DNA from 2 places in the Kitasatospora sp. NPDC001175 genome. Region 2 is predicted to be linked to the other one. Evidence: riboswitches for the same ligand, from Rfam matches in the RefSeq annotation. Region 2 holds a riboswitch; the other holds the start of a gene.
The links. A riboswitch is a leader RNA that binds a small molecule or an ion and turns the genes downstream of it on or off. The one in region 2 is predicted to bind glycine.

Region 1: another riboswitch for glycine. It lies ahead of gcvT (glycine cleavage system aminomethyltransferase GcvT); the one in region 2 lies ahead of gcvP (aminomethyl-transferring glycine dehydrogenase).

Annotation. Positions count from the first base shown of each region.
Region 1 is NZ_JBSFJU010000038.1:44,613-54,154, forward strand. It holds gene ACWDAK_RS25040 (ABC transporter ATP-binding protein) at 1-327, opposite strand, end outside; gene ACWDAK_RS25045 (ABC transporter ATP-binding protein) at 357-1,442, opposite strand; gene ACWDAK_RS25050 (ABC transporter permease) at 1,439-2,437, opposite strand; gene ACWDAK_RS25055 (ABC transporter substrate-binding protein) at 2,557-4,323, opposite strand; gene ACWDAK_RS25060 (ABC transporter permease) at 4,446-5,432, opposite strand; gene ACWDAK_RS25065 (enhanced serine sensitivity protein SseB C-terminal domain-containing protein) at 6,060-6,851, opposite strand; gene ACWDAK_RS25070 (enhanced serine sensitivity protein SseB C-terminal domain-containing protein) at 7,100-7,888, opposite strand; glycine riboswitch at 8,104-8,208, shown strand; gene gcvT (glycine cleavage system aminomethyltransferase GcvT) at 8,377-9,495, shown strand.
Region 2 is NZ_JBSFJU010000043.1:50,111-59,652, forward strand. It holds gene gcvP (aminomethyl-transferring glycine dehydrogenase) at 1-1,925, opposite strand, end outside; glycine riboswitch at 2,033-2,164, opposite strand; glycine riboswitch at 2,166-2,273, opposite strand; gene ACWDAK_RS26755 (PRC and DUF2382 domain-containing protein) at 2,499-3,632, shown strand; gene ACWDAK_RS26760 (MFS transporter) at 3,810-5,291, shown strand; gene ACWDAK_RS26765 (DNA polymerase IV) at 5,483-6,883, opposite strand; gene ACWDAK_RS26770 (SanA/YdcF family protein) at 6,947-7,648, opposite strand; gene ACWDAK_RS26775 (MerR family transcriptional regulator) at 7,742-8,434, opposite strand; gene ACWDAK_RS26780 (bifunctional nuclease family protein) at 8,688-9,161, opposite strand; gene ftsR (transcriptional regulator FtsR) at 9,294-9,542, opposite strand, start outside.

The DNA of each region.
Region 1 (9,542 bases), on a different contig from region 2:
GCGGCGCAGCGGACGCATCGCGCTCACCCCGAGGTGGGTGATGTCCGTGCCCTCGAACTCGATGGTCCCGCCGGTCGGTTCGGCGAGGCGGGTGACCAGTCGGCCCATGGTGGACTTGCCGCAGCCGGACTCGCCGACCACGCCGAGGGTCTCCCCGGCGTTCACGGTGAAGTCGATCCCGTCCACGGCCCGCACCGCGCCGCCCTGGCGCCGCAGCAGGCCCTTGGTGATCGGGAAGTGCTTGGTCAGGCCCGCCACCTTGAGCAGCGGCTCGCGATCGGAGGCCGGCGCGGGCGCGGTGGCAGTCGCGCTCTGACTGTCCGTCATGGGTGCTTCTCCTGAGGGGTGGTGCCGACTCACAGCCGGGGCGCGATCTCTTCGGCGAAGATCCGGTGCCGTTCTTCGGCGGGCAGGTGGCAGGCGGCGAGGTGCCCGGGCGCGGCCTCGGCCAGCGGCGGAAGTTCGCTCCTCGACCTGCCGCCGGTCAGTTCCGCGTACGGGCAGCGCGGGTGGAAGGCGCAGCCGGACGGCACGTTGATCAGGCTGGGTGGAGTGCCCTTGACCGGGACCAGCCGGTCCTGCAGTTCACGGTCGAGCCGGGGCATCGAACCCAGCAGGCCCCAGGTGTAGGGGTGTTCGGGCGACTCGAAGACGGTGGCGGCCGGACCCCGCTCGACCGACTTGCCGCCGTACATCACCAGGATGTCGTCGGCCAGCTCCGCGACCACGCCGAGGTCGTGGGTGATGATGATGACGGCGGAGCCGAACTCCTGCTGCAGGTCCCGGATCAGGTCCAGGATCTGTGCCTGCACGGTGACGTCCAGGGCAGTGGTCGGCTCGTCGGCGATCAGCAGCGAGGGGTCGTTGACCAGCGCCATGGCGATCATCGCGCGCTGGCGCATACCGCCGGAGAACTCGTGCGGATAGGCGTCGACCCGCTTGTCCGGCTGGGGGATTCCCACCCGGTCCAGCATCTCGACGGCCCGCTTGCGGGCGTCCTTCTTGCCGACACCGGGGTGGTGCGCCCGGTAGCCCTCGATGATCTGGGCGCCGACCGTGTAGTACGGGTGCATCGCGGTCAGCGGGTCCTGGAAGACCATGGCCATCTTCTGGCCGCGCAGCTGCCGGACCCGGTCGGGGGCGGCGCCGACCAACTCCTCGCCGTCCAGCCAGACCTCGCCGCTGATCCGGGGGGCGCCACGCTTGGTGCCGGTGCGGTGCAGGCCCATGATCGAGAGCGAGGTGACGGACTTCCCGGAGCCGGACTCGCCGACGATGCCGAGCGTCCTGCCCTTCTCCAGGTCGAAGTTCAGACCGTCGACGGACTTGACCAGGCCGTCGTCGGTGGGGAAGTGCACCCGCAGGTCGCGCACGGAGAGGAAGGGCCGCTCCCCCACGGTCTGCTCCGGGGCGGGCGCGGGGGTCTTCTCGGTCTTGCTCATGCCAGCCTCACCCGGGGATCGACAACGGCGTACAGGACGTCAACCAGCAGGTTGGCCAGGATGATGAAGAAGCCGGCGAAGAGCGTCACACCCATGATCACCGGCAGGTCGCTGGCGCTGATCGCCGCGACCGCCTCGTAGCCCAGACCACGGAAGTTGAAGGTGGACTCGGTGAGCACCGCGCCGCCGATCAGGGCGCCGAGGTCCATGCCGAAGATGGTGAGGATCGGGGTGAGGGTGGAGCGCAGGGCGTGCTTGCCGATCACCGTCCGCTCGTTCAGGCCCTTGGCCCTGGCGGTACGGATGTAGTCCTCGCCGAGCACCTCGAGGAGGGTGGCCCGGGTGAGCCGGGCGTAGGTCGCCGCGTACAGGAAGGCGAGGGTGATCCAGGGCAGGACCAGGTTCTGGAACCAGGCGACCGGGTCGTCGCCGAGGTTGACGTAGTCGTGCGGGAACCAGCCGAGCTGGTACACGAAGATCGCACTGGCCAGCATGCCGGTGAAGTAGATCGGCAGCGAGACGCCGGCGAGCGCGGTGGTCATGGTGATGCGGTCCAGCATGGTGCGGCGGCGCAGGGCGGAGACCACACCCGTGGCGGTGCCGAAGACCAGCCAGATGACGGAGGCACCGGCCGCGAGCGAGGCGGTGACGCCCAGTCGGTCGAGCAGCAGCGGCCAGACCGCCTGCTCGGTCTTGAAGGAGTACCCGAAGCACGGAGCGGCGCAGTGGGTGACGTCGACACCGGTGCTGTAGTCGCGGCCGACGAACAGGCCCTTCAGGAACAGGAAGTACTGCTCCGGGATCGACTTGTCGAGGCCCATCTTGTGGCGGATGCCTTCGACCGCGGCCTTGTCGGCGATCTTGCCGACGTACAGCAGCGCGGGGTCACTGCCGGTGAGCTTGGGCACCATGAAGAAGATGCCGAAGGTGACCGCAGAGACCACCAGCAGCATGACGACGACGTTGACCAGCCGTCGGATGAAATACACGAGCACTGCGGTCGGCGCCGCCGGGACCGGCCGACGGACCCCGGTAGGGGTGCCGGCCGGCCCGGACGGAGCCTTCACCTGCCCTTCGGACTAGCGGAGCGAACTAGGGACGCGGGCGGTGCGGATCACTTGCCGTCGGAGACGCCGAGGGCCTGGAAGTCCACTTCCTGCAGGGCGTCGTTGAAGTAGACGTTGGTCAGGCGCGGGTTGCGGTAGTTCAGCGCCTTGTCGTCCACGATCGGCAGCCAGGTCGCGTTGTCCGTGATCTTGTGGTTGATCTGCTTGTAGATCTCCGCGGCCTTGGCCGGGTCCTGCTCGGCCGCCGCCTGGTCGAACCAGGCGTTGATCTGCGGGTCGTCGGTCTCGGGGTAGTTGGCGTTGCCCGTCTTGGTGATGAACCGGCCGTCGGCCTGCGGCTGCAGGAAGCCGGCGCCGTTCGGGAAGTCGGCACCCCAGCCCATCACGATCAGGCCGTAGCCCTTCTGGTGGACCACGTCGGGCGCGCCGATCACGGACTGGTACAGCTTGCCGTCGTACTGGTCCACGTTGACCGTGACGTTGATGGCCTTCAGCGCGGTCTGCAGGGCGACGGCGGTGTTGACCTCCTTGTCCTTGTTGCCACGGACCGCGATGGTGGTGGTGAAGCCGTCCGGCTTGCCGCAGGCCTTCAGCTCCTCCTTGGCCTTGTCGAGCTGCGGCTTGCCCTGGGTCAGGCCGTACGGGTCGTAGTTGTCGTAGCCGGCGATGTTGGGCGGCAGCATGTTCCCGGAGATCGCACCGGCGTAGGAACCACCGCGGGCGGTCTGCAGCGCGGTGGTGTCGGCGGCGTACATCACGGCCTTGCGGCAGTGGATGTTGTCGAACGGCGCGACCTTCGGGATGATCGAGATGAAGCGGATGAAGCCGGTGAACGGGTCGTCCGTGTTGGCCTTCAGACTCGGGTCCGCGAGGACCTTGGCCTGGGCGGCCTGGGAGAGACCGGTCTGGGAGTAGTCGATGTCCGCGGTGCCGTTGAGCAGCCGGGCGTCCATGTCGTCCGAGTTGGTGGTGACGGTCAGCTTGACCACGTCCGGCAGCGCCTTGCGGTACGGGTCGCTGGCCGGGTCCCAGTTCTCGTTGCGGACCAGCTCGATGCCCTTGCCGGGCTCGATCGACTTGAACTTGTACGGGCCCGAGGAGACCGGGTGGTCACCGTACTTGGCACCGGTGTCCAGCTTCTGCGGCACGGGCGCGGCGGGGCCCATCGCGAGCAGGTACGGGAACGAAGAGTCCGGCTTGGCCAGGTGGAAGACGATGGTGGTGTCGTCCGGGGTCTCGACCGACTTCAGACCCAGCTTGTTGGGGTCGGAGTCGGTGTAGGGACCCTTGTAGTTCTGGCCCTGGTCCAGGTCGTTGATCAGGTATGTCGGGCCGCCGGCGACCACGTCGGCGGCGAACGGCCGCTCGATGCCGTACTTGATGTCCTTCGAGGTGATCGGGGAGCCGTCCTCGAACTTCAGGCCGCTCTTCATCTTGAAGGTGTAGGTCTTGCCGTCGCTGGAGATCTCGGGCTGCGCGCTGGCCAGGTCCGGCACCAGCTTCAGGCCGTCCTTGCCCGGCTTGGCGTCGAAGGACAGCAGGGTCCGGGTGTAGAAGCGCTCCATGTTCCAGACCGAGGCGTAGTAGGCGCGGCCCGGATCCCAGGAGTCGGCGTCGGTGCTGGTCCAGAGGTTGAGGGTGCCGCCCTTCTTGTCAGAGGGGTTGACCACCTTGTCCACGGCGGCGTTGAAGCCGGCGCCGGAGGTGCCGGAGGCACCGGAGGTACCACCGCCCTTCGAGCCGCCGCAGGCTGAGGTGGTGAGGGCCAGCGTGGCCACCAGGGCGGCGGCGGCGAGCGTCCGGTTTCGCTTCATGAGTACGGATCCTCCTGAAGATGCGCGGGCCTGAGCGGTCCGCCGAGGGCTGTGGGGCACCCGAGTCGGGCAGTGGCCGGAAACGGCCGGCCGGCCTTGGGAGTTGGGGTGGTGCAGCGGGCTCAGTTGCCCTTGGGGTCGAGCGCGTCGCGCAGCCCGTCACCGAAGAGGTTGAAGGCGAGCACGGTGATGAAGATCGCGAGGCCCGGGATCACCATGTAGGTGGGATCGACCTGGTAGATCTTGGTGGCGTCGGAGAGCATCTGTCCCCAGGAGGGCGTCGGCGGCTTGACGCCGGCGCCGAGGAAGCTGAGTGCCGCTTCGCTCAGGATGTTGGTGGGGATGATCAGGGTCGCATAGACCAGGACCGGCGCCACCAGGTTCGGGAGCAGCTCGCGCAGCAGGATGTGACCGCTGCCGGCGCCGAGGCTGCGAGCCGCGTCCACGAATTCGCGTTCGCGCATCGACAGCGCCTGACCGCGGACGATGCGTCCGATGTAGGGCCAGCCGAAGAAGCCGATCACCAGGACCAGAATCGCCATTCGGACGCCGGTTCCGCTCAGCCCGAGCAGTCTGTCGGGCATCACGGACACCAGCGCGATGCTGAAGAGCAGTTGGGGGAAGGCCAGCAGGACGTCCATCACCCGGCTGATCGCCGCGTCCACCCAGCCGCCGAAGTAGCCGGCGGCGACGCCCATCAGTACACCGATCACCACCGAGACGCCGGCGGAGAGGAAGGCCACGGTGAGCGAGATCTGGGCGCCGTGAACGATGCGGCTGAAGACGTCACGGCCGAAGACCGGGTCGACGCCCAGCAGAAAGTCGCCGCTGATCCCGCCGAAGGGGTGCTTGGGAAGGCCGGTGTCCGCGTTGATCTGGTCCGGATGCGGCTGGTCCGCCGGATGGCCGAACAGCGAGGTCAGTACCGGCGCGAGGATCGCCGCCAGGATCAGCAGGATCACCACTATGCCGCCGGCCATGGCTATCTTGTCGCGTTTCAACCGGCTCCAGGCGATCCGGCCCGGTGAGCGGCCCTCGATCTGCTTCGACGGGGCCTCGGCGGGTCCGGCTTCAGGGGCGGACCCGGTGGTCTCGGTGGGTGTGGTCATGTGTCAGTTCGTTCCCCTCGCCGACGGTGGCCGGCCCACGGTCCTGGCCGTACCCGGAGTGACCGGACCCGGTCAGGGCCCGGGCCGAGGACGGTCCGGTTGTCGCGACATTTGCGGTGTGGTGCGGGTGCGTCGGTGCGGTGGTGCCCGGGTGCGGCAGTGAAGAAGTGATTGTTCACGGGTGCACTTGACATCGCGCCGGACGTCGGGCGCGCGGTGGAAGTGCGAACAGTGCCAAGTGGTGCGGGAGTTGCATTCGGAGCAGGACATGCCGAAGTGCTGCCGCGCAGCGTGCACAGCGCGCGGGGTCAGGCAGTCGGCGCGATGTCGCCCTTGTGGGGCGGGCGCCGTCATTGCTTGCGCAGACTCTCCGTCATTCGGACAACCTTGCGCCAGCCCTGGCAGCCGAAGGATGCAAAGCTGTGATCTGCGGGCATGCACGGTGAATCCGGCCGCATGAGGCCCTTCAGCCACCTGGCGCAGTGCCGGTAAGATGCCACACGCATGCGAACTGACATGCCGTCCGAGCCCTGCGGCCACCCGGCGCCCACAGGGCCGCCCGGGCGGGATTGCGGCTCGGCGGGCGGCCGGTCACGCGGTCGCCCTCCCTCCGGGGGGTCTCCCCGGTCAGCGGGTCGGGTGGCCCTGCCAGGCGTCGCGGTCGAAGAACGGGCGGGCGCAGGCGCGCAGCCACATCGCGACCGGGTCGTAGTCGTCGGCCATCAGCACGGTGGAGACCGCTAGCCCCTCTGGCGCATGGGCGGCCGCCCGCTGCACCAGGGCCCGGGCGGCCTCGACGGCGGGCGGCGAGGTGTCGTACAGGTCCAGCCCGATCGCCAGGTACGGTTCGCCGAGGGCCGGCTGCACCCAGGCCCGGCGCAGCGAGCGCAGCGGGCGCACCTCGGCGGCCTGCTGCTCCAGCACCGCGTAGAACTGGGGTGCCTGCACCTGGGGTTCGCCCAGCTGGAGCGGCCCCGCGGGCAGCCGGTCCAGCCCGGCCGCGATCCGGCGCAGGTCGGCCCACGGGACGCCGATGCCGCCGCCCGGCACATGGGGATTGAGCCACAGGCCCCAGCGGGTCCGGTAGAGCGCGTTCGCGACCTCCAGCCCGGAGATCACCTCATGGCCGCGGGCCCAGCCGCTCGCGGTCAACTGCTCGGGCGAGGTGACGGCGGGTGCGTAGCCGTGCCCGCCGATGTCCATGTTCCCGTACTGGGCGTCGGGGCTGCCCGGCGTGCCGTGCCACAGCAGCATCCACACCTGACCCTCGGCCAGGGCGCGCAGCAGGTTCTCGTACGCCTCCCAGCGCTCCGGTGCGACGTCGCGCAGGGCACGCTCGATGGCAGCCGGATCGGCCGCCGGACGTGCGGCCGGGGGCTGGCCCCAGCCCGGTGCGCCGCCTGCCACTGTGCCGTTCATGCCCCCGCCTCCGGCCGGGTGCCCCGGGCGAGCGCTCCGGGCATGGCGGACGTACGCGTCCACCGCCCCCTGGTCCGGGGTGCCCCGATGCCCTGCTCGCTCACGTCGGGCCCTCTCCGTACTCGTCCGTCGGCACGCGCTGCCGCTACTCGGACAGCGGGCCGCTCACCCGACCGTACGCCGCTGCCGGGCAGCAGCCTATGGGGCGGCGCCGACGGACTTGACACCACCGCCCCTTACTCACCAGCTCAGCCCCGGACGTAGAACGGCTGCACCCGGGTGAGCAGCCACTCCACCACCGGGTCGGCGACCAGGTCGAGCAGCACCAGGTGGACGCCGTACGGCAGCGGGGCGGTTCCCAGCGCACGGCCGAGCGCCTCGTTGGCCTGTGCCGGATCGGTCAGCAGGTCGGGGTCGAACTGCACCCCGACGAACAGCGCCGGGGCGTCCCCCTCCACCGAGGCGCAGGCCCGACGGGCCGTCAGCACCCCGGGCAGAGTGGCGAGTTCGGCGGCGGCGGCGGCCAGGAAGGCGTACGGCTCCTCGTGCGGCTCGGGTTCGCGCAGCGCCACCTTGGCGCCGTCCGGCTGCCCCTGCCAGCGGTCACCCTGCGGGCCGCGCCGCAGCTCGCCGACCCCCTCGGGCGGGATCGGGATGCCCACCGGGGCCTGAGGGTTGACCGCGATCCCGACCCCCAGCGGCAGCCCGCGGGCGAACTCCCAGACCGGGGCGACAGCGAACGGCATCCCGGGGGCGTGCTGCAGGAACACCTCCTGCGAGGAGAAGACCGGGACGTACGGCGCGCCGGCCAGCTCGATGGTCGGCAGGTCCAGCGAGGCGCCCTGCGGGTCGGCACCGGCCGGCAGCGGGATCCACACCTGGCTGCGGGCCAGCACCTCGACCACCCTGGCGGTCGCGCCGGGCTCGCCGAGCGCGGCGGTGAGCACCTGCTCCAGCTCGTTGGCGGGCCAGCCGCCGCCCGTCGGGGCCGTACCGGGCTCAGCCCATGCCTGCGTCTCGCCAGCCGGGTAGCTCATCGGCTCCTGCCCCTCCAACCTGACCGGGTGCTGCCCCGGTCTCCACCGCTGCCAGAAGGGTAGCGGGAGGCGGTCCGTCCCCGATGCGCCCCCGTACCGCAAGGGTGAACCCGCCCCACCTGGGGAGGAGATGTCCGACCCCTCTCCCCCTCGGCCCACCCGGCATGCCATGATGAGCGCGCTCATACGCAGCGCCCAATTTCATACTGGCCGTTCGAACCCGCGCGGGAGAGTCCGGAGTGCCCTGCACGGGCACGGGCCGGCGCCGAAGGAGCAAGTCCTCCCCGGAATCTCTCAGGCACCCCTACCGCACGGGCGAGGCAGATCTGGAAAGTGGACACGGCCGCGCCGTGCGCCCACCCACGGTGCAAGCCGCCATCCTTGGTTAGCGGTGAAGCTCTCAGGTTGTGACGACAGACGGGGAGACTCCACCCCCGTGTGCCCGTACGCAGGTCAACCCCTGAGTGCCCCAGCCAAGGAGTTCCGCCGTGTCCCTCCGTCACACCGCGCTCGACGCCCTGCACCGCTCCCTCGGTGCGACCATGACCGACTTCGCCGGCTGGGACATGCCGCTGCGCTACGGCAGCGAGCGCGAGGAGCACATCGCGGTCCGCACCAAGGCCGGCCTGTTCGACCTGTCGCACATGGGCGAGATCACCGTCTCCGGCCCGCAGGCCGGCGAGCTGCTCGACCACGCACTGGTCGGCTTCATCTCGGCGCTCGGCGTGCTGCGCGCCCGCTACACCATGATCTGCCGCGAGGACGGCGGCATCCTCGACGACCTGATCGTCTACCGCACCGCGGAGGACGAGTACATGGTGGTCGCCAACGCCTCCAACGCCCAGGTGGTGCTGGACGCGCTCACCGAGCGCGCGGCCGGCTTCGACGCCGCGGTCCGGGACGACCGGGACGCCTACGCGCTGCTCGCCGTCCAGGGCCCGGAGGCGAACGCCATCCTGGCCTCGCTCACCGACGCCGACCTGCCGGGTCTGAAGTACTACGCGCTGCTGCCCGCCACGGTGGCCGACCGTCAGGTCTGGCTGGCCCGTACCGGTTACACCGGCGAGGACGGCTTCGAGGTCTTCTGCGCCCCCGGCGACGCCGAGCACCTGTGGAACGCGCTGAGCGCGGCCGGTGCCGACAAGGGCCTGGTCCCGTGCGGCCTGTCCTGCCGGGACACCCTGCGCCTGGAGGCGGGCATGCCGCTGTACGGGCACGAGCTCTCCACCGAGCTGACCCCCTTCGACGCCGGGCTCGGCCGGGTGGTCCGCTTCGACAAGACCACGGGCGGCGGCGAGTTCGTCGGCCGCAAGGCGCTGGAGCAGGCCGCCGCCGAGGCCGAGTCCAAGGCGCCGCGCAAGCTGGTCGGCCTGGTCTCCGAGGGCAAGCGGGTGCCGCGCGCCGAGTACTCGGTGGTCGACGCCGAGGGCACCGTGATCGGGCGGATCACCTCCGGCGCCCCCTCCCCCACCCTGGGCAAGCCGATCGCCATCGCGTACGTGGACGTCGCACACGCCGCGCCCGGTACGGCAGTTGCGGTGGACGTCCGCGGCAAGCACGAGCCGGTCGAGGTCGTCGCGCTGCCCTTCTACAAGCGCGCCCGCTGAGCCCACGGCCCGCCCCGGCCGTCTCATAACCCCCGCCTGTCCGGTCC
Region 2 (9,542 bases):
TGGTCGCGGTGCTGCTCGATCTTGGCCTTGAGGTCCTCGACGTCCACGTCGCCGTCAGTCAGGGTCTTGACCACGACCACGCGCATCCCGGCCATCACGGCCGAGGCCGCGTTGGTGCCGTGCGCGGAGGACGGGATCAGGCAGACGTCGCGCTGGGTGTCGCCGTTGGCGTGGTGGTAGGCACGCACCGCCAGCAGACCGGCCAGCTCGCCCTGGGAGCCGGCGTTCGGCTGGATGGAAACGGCGTCGTAGCCGGTCACCTCGACCAGCTGCTGCTCCAGCTGGCGGATCAGGGTCAGGAAGCCCTCCGCCTGGTCCACCGGGGCGAACGGGTGCAGCTGGCCGAACTCCGGCCAGGTCACCGGCTCCATCTCGGTGGTGGCGTTGAGCTTCATGGTGCACGAGCCCAGCGGGATCATGCCGCGATCCAGCGCGTAGTCCCGGTCGGAGAGGCGACGCAGGTAACGCAGCATCGCGGTCTCCGAGCGGTGGTCGTGGAAGACCGGGTGGGTGAGGTACTCGTCCTCGCGCAGCAGCGCGGCGGGCAGCGCCTCGGCGTTCTCGTCCAGCTCGACGCCCTCGATGCCGAAGGCGGCGAGGACGGCGGCCAGGGTTTCGCGGGTGGTGGTCTCGTCGCAGGAGATCGACACGGTGTCGGCGTCGGCCTGGTACAGGTTGACGCCACCCGCGCGGGCGGCGTCCACGACCGCGGCGGCCCGGCCCGGGACGCGGGCGGTGACGGTGTCGAAGAACTCACCGTGCAGCAGCTCGACGCCACCGGCCTTCAGACCCTCTGCCAGCGCGGCGGCGTAGCGGTGGGTGCGGCGGGCGATGTCGGCGAGGCCGTCGGGGCCGTGGTAAACGGCGTACATGGAGGCCATCACGGCCAGCAGCACCTGAGCGGTGCAGATGTTGCTGGTGGCCTTCTCGCGGCGGATGTGCTGCTCGCGGGTCTGCAGCGCCAGCCGGTAGGCGCGGTTGCCGTCGGCGTCCACCGAGACACCGACCAGGCGGCCGGGCAGGTTGCGGGCGTACTCGGCACGGACGGCCAGGTAGCCGGCGTGCGGGCCGCCGAAGCCCATCGGCACACCGAAGCGCTGCGAGGTGCCGCAGGCGATGTCGGCGCCGAGCGAGCCCGGGGACTTCAGCAGGGTGAGGGCCAGCAGGTCGGCGGCGACGGCGACGATCGCGCCCAGGCCGTGCGCCTGCTCGATCACCGGGGCGAGGTCGCGGACCACACCGGTGGCACCGGGGTACTGGAGCAGCACACCGAAGACGCCGCGCTCGGCGATCTCGGCCGGGATGCCGTCCGACAGGTCGGCGACGACCACCTCGACGCCGGTCGGCACCGCACGGGTGTTGATCACCGCGACGGTCTGCGGCAGGGTCTCGGCGTCGACCAGGAAGACACCGCCCTTGACCTTGGTGACCCGGCGGGCCAGCGCCATCGCCTCGGCGGCGGCGGTGCCCTCGTCCAGCAGCGAGGAACCGGAGGTGGCGAGCCCGGTCAGGTCGGAGACCAGGGTCTGGAAGTTGAGCAGCGCCTCCAGGCGGCCCTGGGAGATCTCCGGCTGGTACGGGGTGTAGGCGGTGTACCAGGCCGGGTTCTCCAGCACGTTGCGGAGGATCACCGGCGGGGTGAACGTGCCGTAGTAGCCGAGACCGATCATCGGCTGCAGGACCTGGTTGCGCGAGGCGAGTTCACGCAGCTCTGCAAGCACCTGGGCCTCGCTGCGACCGGCGGGCAGGCCGAGCGCGGTGAGGCTGCGGATGGCCTCCGGCACGGCGGCGTCGGACAGCTCGTCCAGCGAGCCGTAGCCCACCTGCGCCAGCATCTTGTCCTGGGCGGCGGTGTCGGGGCCGATGTGGCGGGTCTCGAAGGGGCTGGCCTGCTCAAGCTCGGCGAGCGTCGGCTGGGCGTTCATGGGGGTCGAGGCCTCCTGGTCGCGGACCGGCGGGGGGGGGTGCACACGTCGTTGGGCTCCGCCGCTGTGGGAGCGGTGGTCCGATGTGCGTGTGAACCCGACAGGCCTCCCCCTCTGTCATCGGGACCTGAGAGCTTCGCCGCGCGGGAGGCCCGGGGGGCGTCCATCGGCTTGCACCGTCGGTGAGGGTGGTGCCGCCGGCTCCCGCGCCAACAGCCCTGCCCTGCTTTCCAGAGTGACCTAGCCCACACGGTACGGATGCCTGAGAGATTCCGGGGAGGGTTTGCTCCTTCGGCGCCCCACTTCCCGCAGTTCAACGGGGATTGGGGACTCTCCCGAGCGGGCTCGGCGGTCGCGCCCAGGGTACCAGCGGAAACCCCGCAGATCACCGGTCGGTCGGGGGCGATCGGGCGGAACACCGACGACCCCGGACAGCCCAACGCCCTCCCGTACGGCTGCCTTCGGGTAGCCGCTGTCCGACTTGATGGCTTTTCGTGTGAAGTGGCGGTCGGACAGCTCCTCCAAGCCGCCCACCAGACGGGATTCCCCCAGGAGCACGTAGTGGAGGACGGCGTGCAGACCGACATCGATCCGCGGGACCTGATCGGCCACAAGGCGGTCGACCGGAACGGTGACAAGATCGGCACGGTCGACGAGGTCTATCTCGACGACGCGACGGGTGAGCCCGAGTGGGCCGCGGTGCGAACCGGGATCTTCGGCCGGGATGCCTTCGTCCCGCTGACCACCAGTGAGTTCTCGGGCGACGAACTCAGGGTCCCGTACGACAAGTCACTGATCAAGGAATCGCCAGACTTCGGCGTCGGGCAGCACCTCTCGCCCGCACAGGAGCTGCAGCTCTACCGCTACTACGGCCTGGACGCGAGCGCCCCCTCGGCGGCACCCGCAAACCGCACCTCGAAGACCACCGACCGGGACTTCGGCTCCGTCGGGTCGACCGGACCGCACCCGCCCGCCACCCAGCCCACGCCCGCGGCAGCCCCCGCACCTGCCACACCCCCGGCGCCCTCCGCACCCGCCACTCCGGCAGCACCCGCCACCGGGGAGCGCGCGACGGCCGGCTTCACACCGCCGACTCAAGCTCCGGCTCCGACTCCAAGCCCGACCGCACAGCCTGCCACGCCGCCGGCCGACCACGTCAAGAGCCCCGCCGTGGCGGACAGGCCCGCCCTCAGAACCACCGGGTCCAACGGGCGGGCGGTGCACGCCCCCACCCCGGACCGGGCGGCCGCCCAGGGCGCGCCGGCCGGGCCCATCGAGATCACCTGCCGCGAGGAGCGCCTCGACATCAGCACCGAGTGGCACGTCCTCGGCACCGCGCGGCTGCGCAAGTACGTGACCACCGAGTCCGTGGAGCGCCGGGTACGGCTCGCCCGGGAGCGGGTTCGGGTCGAGCGCGTGCCAGTGACCGAGTCCGAGCGGGCCGCACTGAGCGACCAGGAGCTCGCCGACGCGGTCGAGGAGGTGACGCTGCGCGAGGAGCGGCCGGTGCTGCGCAAGTACCTGGCGCCGGTCGAGCGGGTGCGCCTGGTGGTCGAGCGGTACACCGAGGAGCAGGTGATCCGCGAGGAGCTGCGCCGGGAGCAGGTCGAGGTGTACGACAGCACCACCCCGGACGCTCCCACCACCCCGGGCGCGACGCCCTCCACCCCACCGCCCGCCCGTCCCGAACCGCTGCGCCACGCCTGACCCGTCGCTTCGCTTCCAGCCCCGGCACCGGACGAAACGGAGCCGGGGCGACCGGTTTGCCTAATTTTCAACCGTAGATATTTGACAGTCTGAACTATCCATGTGCATCGTTACTTCAGTTCGTTGACTTTCGCCCTTGGCCACAACCGCCGAGGGACCTGAACTGGAGGAAGAACCGTGAGTGAGGCACCACAGCCCAGCTCCACGGCCGAGAAGCCGAGCAGCGCACGAGTGCTGCCCGCTCTGATCCTGGCGATGCTGGCGTTCAGCGTGGTGCAGACCGCGGTCGTCCCGATCCTGCCGTCGCTGGCCAAGGAGCTGCACACCGCCGGCTCCAACATCACCTGGCTGATGACGGCCAACCTGCTCTCCGCCGCCGTGCTGACCCCGCTACTGGGGCGCTTCGGCGACCTGCGCGGCCGCAAGCCGATGCTGCTGATCTCACTGGCCGGCCTGGTCGCCGGCTCCGCCCTCGCGGTCGGCACCCACTCCTTCACCTGGCTGGTCGTCGCCCGCGTCCTGCAGGGCGCCGGCGGTGGCGTGCTCCCGCTGGCGATCAGCATCGTCCGTGACGAGCTCCCCCGGGAGAAGGTCACCGGCGGCGTCGCCGCGATCTCCGCCTCGATGGGCGTCGGCTCGGGCCTCGGCCTGGTCGCCACCGGCCTGCTGCTGGAGCACTGGAGCTACAAGTCCATCTTCTGGATGGGCCTGATCTTCGGCTTGATCGCGGTCGCTCTGGTCGCCCTGCGCGTCCCCAAGGACCCGGTCGTCGACAAGGACGGCGGCGCCGACCCGCTCGGCGCGCTCACCCTGGCCGGCTGGCTCTGCGCCCTGCTGGTCGCCGTCAGCCAGGGCAACCACTGGGGCTGGACCTCGACCAAGACCCTGGGCCTGTTCGCCGTCGCCGCCGTGGTCGCCCTGATCTGGATCGCCATCGAGGTCAAGGTCAGCCACCCGCTGGTGGACATGAAGATGATGTCCCGCCCGGCCGTCGCCTTCACCAACATCTCCGGCCTGCTCATCGGCTTCGGGATGTACGGCTCCTTCATGGTGATCAGCAACTTCGCCCAGACCCCCGCGAAGTTCGCCCACTACGGCTTCACCGCCACCGTGCTGCACGCAGGCGTGATGCTGCTGCCCTCCGCCATCGGCTCGATGGTCGCCGCCCCCGTCGGCGCCCTGCTGATCGCCCGCAGCGGCCCGCGTCTGCCGCTGGTCCTCGGCGGAGCGCTCGGCGCCGCCTCGATGGCCTACCTGGCCGTCCGGCACAGCGCCGAGGGTGACATCTACCTCGCCTCCGCCGTCTTCGGCCTCGGCGTCGGCCTCGCCTACGCCGCGATGCCCGCGTACATCAACGGCGCCGTCCCGGCCGAGCAGAGCGGTATCGCCAACGGCATGAACGCCGTACTGCGCACCGTCGGCGGCGCCATCGGCACCGCCGTGATGGGCGCGATCCTGACCGGCGACACCATGAAGTTCCCGATCCCGCTGCCGATCCAGTTGCCCACGCTGGACGCCTACAAGCACGCGTTCTGGGTCGCCGCCGCGATGTGCCTGGTGGCCGCCGTGGTGCCGTTCGCGATCCGGCGCATCAAACCCGCCACCGCCGTTCCGGTGGCGAGCGGCTCCGAGTCGGAGCTGGTCGAGACCGGCGTCTGACGAGGCGCCCGCCCTCGCGCTCAGGGACAGGGCGCGAGGGGACTGGGCCCCGGCGGGCGGTGAGGGCATCGCGACCCGCCCAGGGCCCGGCCCGACAGGTGGCCCCGTACCCGGATGTCTCCGGGTACGGGGCCACAGCGTTTCCGCGTGCTTGCTGAAACGTTTCACCATCCATCGGCACGGGCTTACGGCTACTGCCGCAGAGGAAGCGGATCCGCGGGCTCCAGCCCCGGATCGTCGATCGCGAACGTCCTGACCCGCCCCGGCGGGCCGTACGGCGTCTCGAACCGTACGGTGACCCGGCCGACCCCGCTGCCCTGGACCCACCCCGGGCCGTACTCGGCGTGCGTCACGTCCTGCCCCGGGAGCCAGCGCCGCCCGGTCGGCGGCACGGCGTCCTTCGCCCGCGCTTCGCCCGGTTCGGGCTCCGAAGGCTCCTCCGTCGCGTCGGCGGCTTCCCCCGCCTCGGCCGTCGCCTGCGCCTGCGCCTGCGCCGCAGCCTGGGCGAAGAGGTCCTCCTGGGTGAAGTCGGCCAGCTGGGACACCCCGACCCCGAGCAGCCGCACCCCGCCGGTGATGTCCACCTGCATCGCCAGTCGCCGCGCCGTCTCGGCGATCACCCCCTCGTCGTCGGTCGGCGCCCGCAGGGTCTCCGACCTGGTCAGGGTCGAGAAGTCGAACCGCCGGACCTTCAGCACCACCGTCCGGCCCGAGCGTCCCGCCGCCCGCAGTCGCTGGACGCAGCGCGCCGTCAGCACCTCCACCTGGCGCAGGATGACGTCCCGGTCGGCCAGATCCACCTCGAAGGTGTCCTCCACCGAAACCGACTTCGCGTCCCGGTCCGGCACCACCTCGCGCTCGTCAAGCCCTATGGACGTCGCGTACAGCCCCGTCCCGTGCGCCCGGCCGAGCAGTTGGACCAGTTCCTCTTCGCCCGCCTCCGCCAGATCGGCCACCGTCGCCAGGCCCACCCGCCGCAGCGCCTGCTCGGTGGCCGGGCCGACCCCGGGCAGCGCCCGGACCGGCAGCGGACTCAGCACCGCCCGCTCGGATCCGATCCCGATCAGCACCAGGCCGTCCGGCTTGGCCTGCTCCGAGGCGATCTTCGCCATCAGCTTCGAGCCGGCCGCGCCCACCGAACCGGTCAGCGCCGTCCGCGCATGGATGTCCGCGCGCAGGTCCTCCGCGATCGCCCGCACCAGTTGGGCCCCCTCCTGCGGGCCGGCGTCGGCCAGCGCCGGACCGTACGGCCCGGCCTCCAGATCCACGAACGCCTCGTCCAGGCTGAGCGGCTCCACCAGCGGCGACAGCTCCCTCAACAGGCCCATCACGATCTCGCTCACCTGCCGGTACGCCTGGAAGCGCCCAGCCAGGAAGGCCGCGTTCGGACACAGCCGCCGGGCCTGGGCCATCGGCATCGCCGAGTGCACCCCGAAGCGCCTCGCCTCGTACGAGGCGGTGGACACCACCCCCCGGCCGCCCAGGCCGCCGACCACCACCGGTTTGCCGCGCAGGCTGGGCTTGGACGCCTGCTCCACCGCGGCGAAGAAGGCGTCCATGTCGAGGTGGATGATGCTCGGCACTGTCCGCACCTGCCGATCATCCCTCAGGGGTCTGACAACTCCCGTGCGGCGGTCCGCCCGAATCCGCGGAGGTCAGTGCCCCGCCGCGTCCGCCAGCGCCCGGGCGATCCCGTCCTCCCGCGCGCCGAGGAACTGCGGGTCCGGCTTCAGCCAGGCGTTCAGCGCCGCCTTGCCCGCGCCGGGGATCTCCCGCAGTCCGCCGTAGTACCAGGTGGCGTTCCCCGGCTCCGGCACCCCGACCGCGTACGACCTGATGCCTGCCGCCTGGCACAGTGCCAGCGCCCGCCGTACATGGAAGCTCTGGCTTACCAGCACGGCCCGGTCCACTCCGAAGATCCGCCGGGCCCTGGCGCAGGAGTCCCAGGTGTCGAAGCCCGCGTAGTCCTCCACCACCCGGATCCGCGGCACCCCGTGGTCGACCAGGTAGCGGCGCATGGCATCGGGCTCGTCGTAGTCGTCCCGACTGTTGTCACCCGTCACCAGGATGGCCTCCACCTTGCGCTGCTGATACAGCGCCAGCGCCGCGTCCAGCCGGTGCGCGAGATACGGGGACGGTTCGCCGTTGAACAGACCCGCGCCGAAGACCACGGCCACCGGGGCGCCCGGCACGGCCTGCACGGTGTCGACCCGGTCCGTCTCACTCAGCCAGAGCCAGGTACTCGGGGCCAGCGCCAGCGCGCTCAGCAGCGTGACCGCCTGGAACGCACGCCGCTGCCCCCGTCTCGTCCGCAGTGCCAGCCAGCGGGGCAGCCTAGGCCGCGAGCTCCATCCCACCGAGTCCCCCTCGTGATCGTTTCACCTGCCCGGACGACGACGAGGGCCCGGACGGTTCCCCGTCCGGGCCCTCGTACGACCTCGGTCGCCGGCTCAGCCGGCCCGGTTGCGGCGCTGGGCCAGCTCGTCCGCCGGGTCGTGCCCGATCAGCGTCTCACCGGTGTCGGTCCGCTCGGCGTGCAGACGCCCGAGCGTGGCCTCCAGGTCCTGCCAGACCGCGCCGACCGCGATGCCGAAGACCCCCTGACCACCCTTCAACAGGTCCACCACCTGCTGCGGGGAGGTGCACTCGTAGACCGTGGCCCCGTCGCACATCAGGGTGAGCCCGGCCAGGTCGACGACCTCGGCCCTCTGCAGGTGCGTCACCGCCACCCGGATGGTCTGGAGCGAGACTCCGACGTCCAGCAGACGCTTGACGATCTTGAGCAGCAGGATGTCGCGGAAGCTGTAGAGCCGCTGCGCACTGGCCGGGTACGCGCTTCGCACGCTCGGCTCCAGTAGCCCGGTACGGGCCCAGTAGTCCAGCTGGCGGTAGCTGATCCCGGCCGCGGCACAGGCCGTCGGCCCCCGGTAGCCCACCAGCTCGGAGGTGGGCGCCGGCCGCTCGATCGCCGGCTGCCCGGGCTGCACGGCCGGGAACCGCCCGACCCTGGGCAGCTCCCGCTCCTGCTGCTGCTCGACGACCGCGGCCTCCCGGGCCCGCTCCAGCAGCAGTTTCCGCCCTGAGCGTGGTACGTGCACGGAGCACGGGCCTCCAACGGCTGCTTCGTCGCCCAAGCCGCTCATGCCTACCTCCGTCCGCTCGTCCTGTGGGCTGTATGGGCCCGGGTGGAGTAACTCACCGGAGCCACTCCTGACGGTAGGCAGTCGCCAGTGACCCGTCAACGATCGCCACGCCGAGGCTCACCACCAATGTCACTCGATGGTGTGGTTTTTCGTGCCTCAAGTGTGGGTAGACGGACGACCTTTGGCAAAACGAGACTTGCGTCCGGCAGCCGGTGCTTCCCCCGGTCTCCCGCGACGCTGCGGCGGTCCGGCGCTACTGCTGGCCACCACCGAAGTCCTCCGGCGAGACCTGGTCGAGGAACTCGCGGAACTTCTCCACCTCGTCCTCCTGCTCGTCCGGGATCGCGATGCCCGCCTCGGCGAGCACCTCCTCGCTCCCGAAGATCGGCGTACCGGTCCGCAGGGCGAGGGCTATCGCGTCCGACGGGCGCGCGCTGACCTCGACACCGCCGGAGAACACCAACTCGGCGTAGAACACGCCCTCCCTGAGATCACTGATCCGGACCTCGGTGAGCTGCTGGCCCAGCGCGTCCAGCACGTCCTTGAACAGGTCGTGAGTCAGCGGCCGCACCGGAGTCATACCCTGCTGGGCGAAAGCGATCGCAGTCGCCTCGCCAGGACCGATCCAGATCGGCAGATACCGATCTCCCCCAACCTCCCGCAGCAGCACGATCGGCTGGTTGGAAGGCATCTCCACCCGGACACCCACGACGTCGAGCTCATTCACAGTGGCAACCCTATGACCCCTGCCGCGGATATGAAAGCGCAGCCGGTCGGGGCGCTCCCGCACAGGTACCCGCACGCCCCCGGAGGCCGGTTTCCGGCCGTGAAGGAACGGTTCCGCCCTGCCGTACGGAGCTCACTGAGCCGGCCTGGCCTTCAGCCCCGCCTGCACCATCGCGGCGTGCAACCGCACCGACAGGGTGGCCAGCTCACGCGCGGTGGCCTCGGCATGTGCCCGGGTCTGCGGGTTCCGGTGCCGCCGCAGCGGGGCGACCACCTGCTCGACCAGCGCCACCTCCCGGTCCGCCGCCGCCTTGATGGCCCGAAGATGACGCGGCTGCAGGCCGAAACGTCCGAGTTCCGCGACCAGCCGCGCCACCTGCAG